3 regions of the Arthrobacter pascens genome follow, and region 2 is predicted to be linked to each of the others. Evidence: predicted binding sites of a transcription regulator. Region 2 holds the regulator's gene; each other region holds the start of a gene.

The links. Region 2 encodes LexA, which represses DNA repair genes until DNA is damaged. Its sites were predicted from a motif close to TCGAACANNTGTTCGA; they were not measured.
Region 1: QFZ40_RS08395 (DUF6504 family protein) is a predicted target of LexA. The motif match lies at 959-974, and genes of this name have one in related genera.
Region 3: QFZ40_RS20550 (shikimate dehydrogenase) is a predicted target of LexA. The motif match lies at 1,514-1,529, and genes of this name have one in related genera.

Annotation. Positions count from the first base shown of each region.
Region 1 is NZ_JAUSXF010000001.1:1,820,058-1,822,318, forward strand. Features, by position in the region: gene QFZ40_RS08380 (VOC family protein) at 1-128, opposite strand, end outside; gene QFZ40_RS08385 (chorismate mutase) at 148-468, shown strand; gene QFZ40_RS08390 (hypothetical protein) at 489-878, opposite strand; gene QFZ40_RS08395 (DUF6504 family protein) at 1,043-1,378, shown strand; gene QFZ40_RS08400 (DNA polymerase III subunit alpha) at 1,375-2,261, shown strand, end outside.
Region 2 is NZ_JAUSXF010000001.1:2,765,099-2,767,359, forward strand. Features, by position in the region: gene QFZ40_RS12690 (LysM peptidoglycan-binding domain-containing protein) at 1-170, opposite strand, end outside; gene lexA (transcriptional repressor LexA) at 605-1,354, shown strand; gene QFZ40_RS12700 (ATP-dependent DNA helicase) at 1,379-2,261, opposite strand, start outside.
Region 3 is NZ_JAUSXF010000001.1:4,466,693-4,468,953, reverse strand. Features, by position in the region: gene QFZ40_RS20555 (bifunctional sugar phosphate isomerase/epimerase/4-hydroxyphenylpyruvate dioxygenase family protein) at 1-550, opposite strand, end outside; gene QFZ40_RS20550 (shikimate dehydrogenase) at 550-1,431, opposite strand; gene QFZ40_RS20545 (IclR family transcriptional regulator) at 1,604-2,261, opposite strand, start outside.

The DNA.
Region 1 (2,261 bases), 950 kb from region 2:
ACCTGGATGAACACCACATCGCCGGGAAATTCGCGGTGGACGGGCCAGCCAAGCCCCTCAGCGTAGAAGCGGCGGGAAGCGGCAACGCTGCGTACACCTAATGAGATGAAGTCGACTCTGGGCTGCATGCTTCGATACTGTCAGAAGATGGCGACAATTCAAGGAAACGACAGAGACGCCCTGGCAGACAAAGAACAACTGGCTGCAGTGCGGATCGCGGTCGACGAGGTGGACGACCAGATCGTCACTCTCATTGCCCGGCGTGAACGGTTGATCCGGATCGCCGGGACCCTTAAGGGAGACGACGCGGAAGTCCGTGCTCCCGGCCGGGTCGAGAGGATTATCGAGCATGTCCGGTCGGCTGCGGAAAAGAAGGACATCGATCCGGACATCGTAGAGTCCACCTACCGGGCCATGATCTCAGGCTTCATCGAACTCGAGCTCAAGGTCCACAACGAGAACAGCTGAGCAGTAGCGCTCTTCCCTCTTTATAGAGCTTCCTCGACGGCGACGCCGGCCTGGAATTCCCGGCCGTCGGCCTCGCTGAAGGCTGACATGATATGGCCCTTGCCCAGCCCGTGGATGGCTGCTGCCGGGAAGTTGCCTGTAATGGTGTTGCCGGAGTGCGAGACCCCGCTGAGATCGTAGTTTTCTTCGGTGCCCTGTTCGTGACTGAACGAGTAGAAGGCAATAGCTTCCCCGTTCATGAACTCGATGCCCAGACGTCTCTGTGATGAATAGTCGGGACTGGCTGCCACAAGCCCCACCACGTATGCACCGGATCCCGGGATGTTGCCGTCGATATCGAAGGTGGCCACCAGCGTTGAGTCCAGGGCCTTGATGCTTACGTGCTTGAGGAGTGCGTCATGGGTACTCATGGCACAATCCTGCTCCCTGCCGTCCCGTCCGTCCACCCCCTTCTAGGTTTTGTCAGGGCACCGGCGTAGACTGGAATCGTTCGAATATGTATTCGAAGGGCCGGTATTTTGAAGGCCGTCAGCAATGAATTCCATAAGGGTTCAGTTCAGTTCGGGAGGCGCCCATGGGCATGTTCAGCGAGTCAGTTGACGTCGTCTGCACCGCTGCCGGGGAGCCTCAGGAGCTTCAATGGGCAGGACGGCGCTATACGGTATGCGCTGATCCGGTTCGGTGGTACGAACGCCGGCAATGGTGGGTAGAGGAAAGCCGCGCACCCCTGGGAAGCGGGCCCGGGCTGGTGGACCACGAGATCTGGCGCGTCCAGGTACGCGCCTCGGATCGCCCCCAGGGTTCCGACGCCGCCACAGGCGAGCTCACCCTTGACCTGACCCGGCACATCGGCAGTGGCCGCTGGAGGCTCCTGCGGATCCATGACGCACTCCACCCCCGAACAGCATGACTTTCACGCACCTCCACGTATCTACTGCCTTCAGCGCCCATTACGGCGTTTCCTGGCCGGACGAGCTTGCCCAGGTTGCCGCCGCGGATGGCGCTACTGCGCTCGCATGCACGGACAGGGACGGGCTCTACGGCACCATCAAACACCTCAAAGCCTGCATGGCTGCCGGAATAGACCCCATTGTGGGGGTTGACCTTGCGGTCTTCGACGACGACGGCGACCAACGAACCCAACTTGCCGGCCGGGTAGTCGTGCTCGCCCGCGGAAACAACCAGGGAGCCGGATACCGTGCCCTGTGCCGGCTGGTATCGGACGCCCATGCCCGCACCTCCGGTAAGGCCGGGGGAGCGGTTCCCGTGGCTATCACCCGGGCCGAACTTGCATCCCGGACCCTTGATCCACGGACCCTTAAGCCGGTATTGACCGTCCTGATAGGACCCGATTCCGACGTCGGACTGGCCCTGGGCGGACGGCGCTACCTGCGTCCCCGCACCCTTTTCAAACGCTGGCTCGATGCCATGCCGGCAGGGACTGTGGTGGCTGAAATTGTCTCCCAGCTCAGCGCGCCCGGCGCGCCCCTGAGCACAGCCCATGCAGTCCGCATGCTTAAACTCGCGGAAGAACACGGGGTCCCTGCCGTGCTCACCAATGCTGCCCGGTACTGCGCCGAGGACGGCGCCGCAACGGCAGACGTGCTGGACTCAGCCCGGACGCTGAAGTCGCTTCCGGAACTTGCCGCCGAGCCCCTGCTCCAGCCAAACGGCCAGGGCTGGTTGAAATCAGCCGGTCAGATGCTCCAACTGGGCAAGGAAATCATCAGTGCCGCAGGGTATGGTGCCGCCGATCTTAAACAGCTGATGGCCCAGACCGAGGTGCTCGCTGA
Region 2 (2,261 bases):
TGGACGGTGACCGAGACCGTCGGGGTGAGTGCGAGGTCAGAGGTGTTGTCGGCCGCCTTGGCGGGAGCGGTGAGGAATCCTGCCAGGAAGAGCAACAGAGCGGCCACAAGCACGAGCGGGATGCCTATGAGGACAACCTTTCCCCGCCTGGTGAGCCGCAACGGCGGCATGGATTCCTTGCGGGTCCGGGATTCCTGATCCGGCACCGAGGTGAGGTGCTGAACGGAGACGAACGTCGGACGGGAATCCTGCGAAGCAGATATAGCTGACATGAAATTAGCCCTCCTGGACCATACTGTGCTGCCCGGTGTGTTCGCGTCTGCCCTGGTTACCGCCCTGATGCACCGGATATTCGAAGCGGTCAGGGCGAGCAGAGAATTTACTAGAACACATATTCGAACTTTGCTTTCTCAGTTTTAGCACTTATCAACGAACATTGTCGAGACTCGCTAGAACAAATGTTTGAAAAAGCTCTGCGGCTGCCCTACGTTTGGAACAAAGGATCAACCACCTTCGTAGTTGATCAGCAGGGTCTGACAATTCAGGCCGGACGTTCCCGGCATCGCCGCCGGAAAGGCCGGCCGACGGAAAGGCAATGGCGAACATGGCAGCACCAGCCGCCGACGGCAGGGCGACCCAGCGGGGCCGGCAGCCCCAGAGGACACCCAAAGGGCTCACCGCACGCCAGAAGAAGATCCTGGAGACCATCCAGCGCTCCGTCAATGACAATGGTTACCCCCCATCCATGCGGGAGATCGGCGACACCGTAGGCCTCGCCAGCCTTTCCAGCGTGACGCACCAGCTGTCGCAGCTTGAAAAACTCGGATACCTGCGCCGGGATCCCAAGCGTCCGCGCGCCATGGAGGTCCTGATGCCGCTCACGCTCGATGGCGGATCCGCCAAGGGGGCAGGCGCGGCCAAGCCTGCGATCCTGCACGGCCTCGACGGAGGGGCAATTGCGGAGCTGCCCACTGCCATGGACACGGCAATGGTCCCCCTTGTGGGCAGGATCGCGGCCGGTGGTCCCATCTTCGCCGACCAGCTGGTGGAGGACGTCATGCCGCTGCCCCGCCAACTGGTGGGCCAGGGCGAACTGTTCATGCTGCGCGTGGCCGGTGACTCGATGGTGGACGCGGCGATCTGCGACGGCGACTGGGTAGTGGTCCGACGGCAGGCTGACGCCGTGAACGGTGACATCGTTGCCGCCCTGCTGGATGACGAAGCCACCGTGAAGACTTTCCGCCAGCGGGACGGCCACACCTGGCTGCTTCCGCAGAACACCCAGTACGAGCCAATTCTTGGCGACCACGCCACCATCATGGGCAAGGTTGTATCGGTACTGCGGTCGCTTTAGGACCTGCCCGCGCCGCCTTTCGGCTCAGGAACTCTCCCTGGCCAGCCTTTCCAGCGCCGCGAAGGCGATCTTACGGTCAGTAGTGGGCCAGAACGGCGGCAACGCCGCCCGGAGAAAGCCTGCGTAGCGTTCGGTGGCAAGCCGTGAATCCAGAACGGCAACCACTCCCTTGTCTCCGGTGGAGCGGATCAGCCTGCCCGCCCCCTGGGCAAGCCGGATCGCAGCATGCGTGGCAGACACGGACATAAATCCGTTGCCGCCGGCCTGCGCCACTGCGCGGGACCGTGCTGTCATGAGGGGATCGTCCGGACGCGGGAAAGGAATGCGGTCAATCACCACCAGCCGGCACGATCCGCCGGGGACATCAACGCCCTGCCACAGGGACATGGTCCCGAAAAGGCACGTATCCGGCTCGTCCGCGAACTGTTTGACCAGCGCTGTCATGGTGGAATCGCCCTGGCAGAGGATACTGATGCCCAGTCGGGGGCGTAACGCTTCAGCGGCCTCTTCGGCCGCTCGCCGTGAGGAGAAGAGGCATAGGGCACCGCCGCCGGAGGCCCTTATCAGTGCTTCAAGTTCACCCAGGGCCTCGGGCGAGGCGCCACGGCCGGGTTTCGGCAGGTGCCCGGCAACGTACAGGATCCCCTGCTTCGGGTAGTCGAAGGGAGACCCCACGTCCACCCCGGTCCAGCTGGGGGCGCCGTCCCCTACCAGCCCCAGTCCGCCGGCTGCCGGTTCAAAGGCGGACCCGATGGCCAGGGTGGCGGAGGTCAGAACCACCGTATGGCCGGCAAACAGGCCTTCGCGCAGCTTGCCTGCCACACTGAGCGGGGCAATGTTGATGAGCGCGGGAGAGGTCTCGTCAGGCTGCGAGTAGCCCTGCTGGGGATCAAACGTGCTGGCACGG
Region 3 (2,261 bases), 1.7 Mb from region 2:
GGTTGATCGCCTCGATAGGCGCGGTATCCCAGTCGCGGGACAGGATGTGGAACGAGTCCAGGCACGTGCCCAGGTTGGGGTGGTCCACGGCCTCCACCAGCCGGTGGGCGTGCTCGTAGTCTGAAACGTACTTTCCCCAGGCGAGCGCTTCGTAGGCAACCCTGACGCCGTGCTCCCCGGCCAGGCCGGCCAGACGCCCCAGCTGTTCCACCCGGAGGCTGTCGCTGTCGATGCTGGCCGTGGCCACATTGGAGCAGACCAGGATGGTGTCCATGCCCAGCCGGGCCATGAGCTTGAACTTGGCCTCGGCCCGGCGCAGGTTTGCGGCGAACAGGTCCTCGGACACGCTGTCGAAGTCGCGGAAAGGCTGGTAGAGATCAAGGGTGAGGCCAAGATCTGCTGCCATCCTGCGGATATCCTCCGGAGCTAACGGCGAGGTGACCAGGTCCTGCTCAAAGATTTCGATGCCGTCAAAACCCGCTATGGCGCAGGCCTGCATCTTCTCCTTCAGGGTGCCGGAGAGACACACAGTGGCTATTCCGGTGCGCATCAGGCAGCCACCCCTTCGGCAGCCACAAGCTCCAGGAAATGAGTGCGCATGCGTTCCGCATCTGCCCTGACGCCGGTGAAGATCCGGAACGCGTCTGCTGCCTGCCCCACGGCCATGCGGCCACCGTCAAGCACGTCACAGCCCTTGGCCCGGGCACCCCGGACCAGCTCGGTGTCAATAGGGCGGTAGACAATGTCGGCGACCCAGTGCCGGGGTTCCAGGAGGTCCAGGTCCAGTGGGACACCCGGGTGTGCGGCCATTCCAACGGGGGTGCAATGCGCCAGCCCGTCGGCCAGGGGCATCAGCTGCGGCAGCTCTGCCGTCGTACGGGCCGTTACGGTGCTGTCGGGGAAGAAGCCGGACAGTTCGGCGGCACGGGCCGCAGAGCGGGCGGGGTCCACGTCCACCAAGTCAAGCGACTGCACGCCTGCTGAGAGCAGGGCGTACGCGACCGCGGAACCGGCGCCGCCTGCGCCGAGCTGGACCACGCGGCCCAGCCGAACCCCCGGAAGGCCCGAGGCGAGGGCGGCGGCGAAGCCCGAAAAGTCTGTGTTGTGGCCGATGAACCTGCCGTCCCGGATCACCACTGTATTGACGGCGCCAAGCCTGAGGGCGTCCCGTGAGACCTCGTCCAGGTGCTGCAGGACCAGCTGCTTGCAGGGGTGGGTGATGTTGAGGCCATTGAAACCAAGCATGCGGGCACTTTGCAGCAGGTCGCCCACTGACTCGCCGGGAAGGCCAAGCTCCAGGAGGTCGATGGGCCGGTAGAGGTAGCGCAGGCCCTGCAGATCCGCTTCGCGTTCGTGCATGTCGGGGGTGAGTGACGGCTTCACGCCGTCACCGACCAGTCCCACAAGGTAGGACTGAGTCCGATTACTCATCCGTGCAGCTCCTTCGATAGCGGCACCGGGCGGGTAGCGGCGCTCAACGCGTGACCGGCCCGGACGGTGTTAGGGATTAGACTACAACACTTGTTCACTTCTTGCACTCTTGTTCTACATACGAACATTCTCATAAAGTCACGAGGCACTTTTCTGTTGGGGGGCCAGCATGTCAGCGCTGGGGGAGCCTGGCCGACAGCTCGGCCGCGGCATCCTGAAGCAGCGGGACATAGGCGGTCAGGTCCTCCAGGCTCAATCGGAAGACCGGAACGGCTGTTGCCAGTGAGGCGAAGGCGTGCCCCTGGGAGTTGAGGACCGGGACGGCCACGGCCCGCATGCCGGCCTCGTTTTCCTCGTCCATCACCGCATACCCCTGCCGGCGGACCTGCTCGATTTCCGTACGGAAGGCGCCCCGGTCCGTGATGGAATGGCTGGTCAGTGGTTCCAGTGCCAGTTCGGCCAGCAGCCGTTCCCGCTCGGAATCCTCGGCGAAGGCCACCAGCGCCTTGCCCACGGCGGTGGCGTGCAGCGCGCCAAGATGTCCGGGATCGCTGGTGACCCGGAACATCTGGGGGCCATCCACCTTGCTGACCGTGAGGTGGCGGTGACCGTCGCGGACGCTGAGGATGGTCGCCTCCCCCGTCTGCTCAGTGACGCGGCGGAGGATGGGCATGGCAGTGCCCGCGAAGCCGTGGTGGTTGGATACCCGCTGGCCCAACTGGAAGATGCGCAGCCCCAGGTGGTACCGGCGCCCGTCCGGTTCATAGTCAACAAAGCCGTCCCGTGTGAGGGAGCCCAGGAGCCGGTAGGTAGTGCTGAAGGGGAGGTCG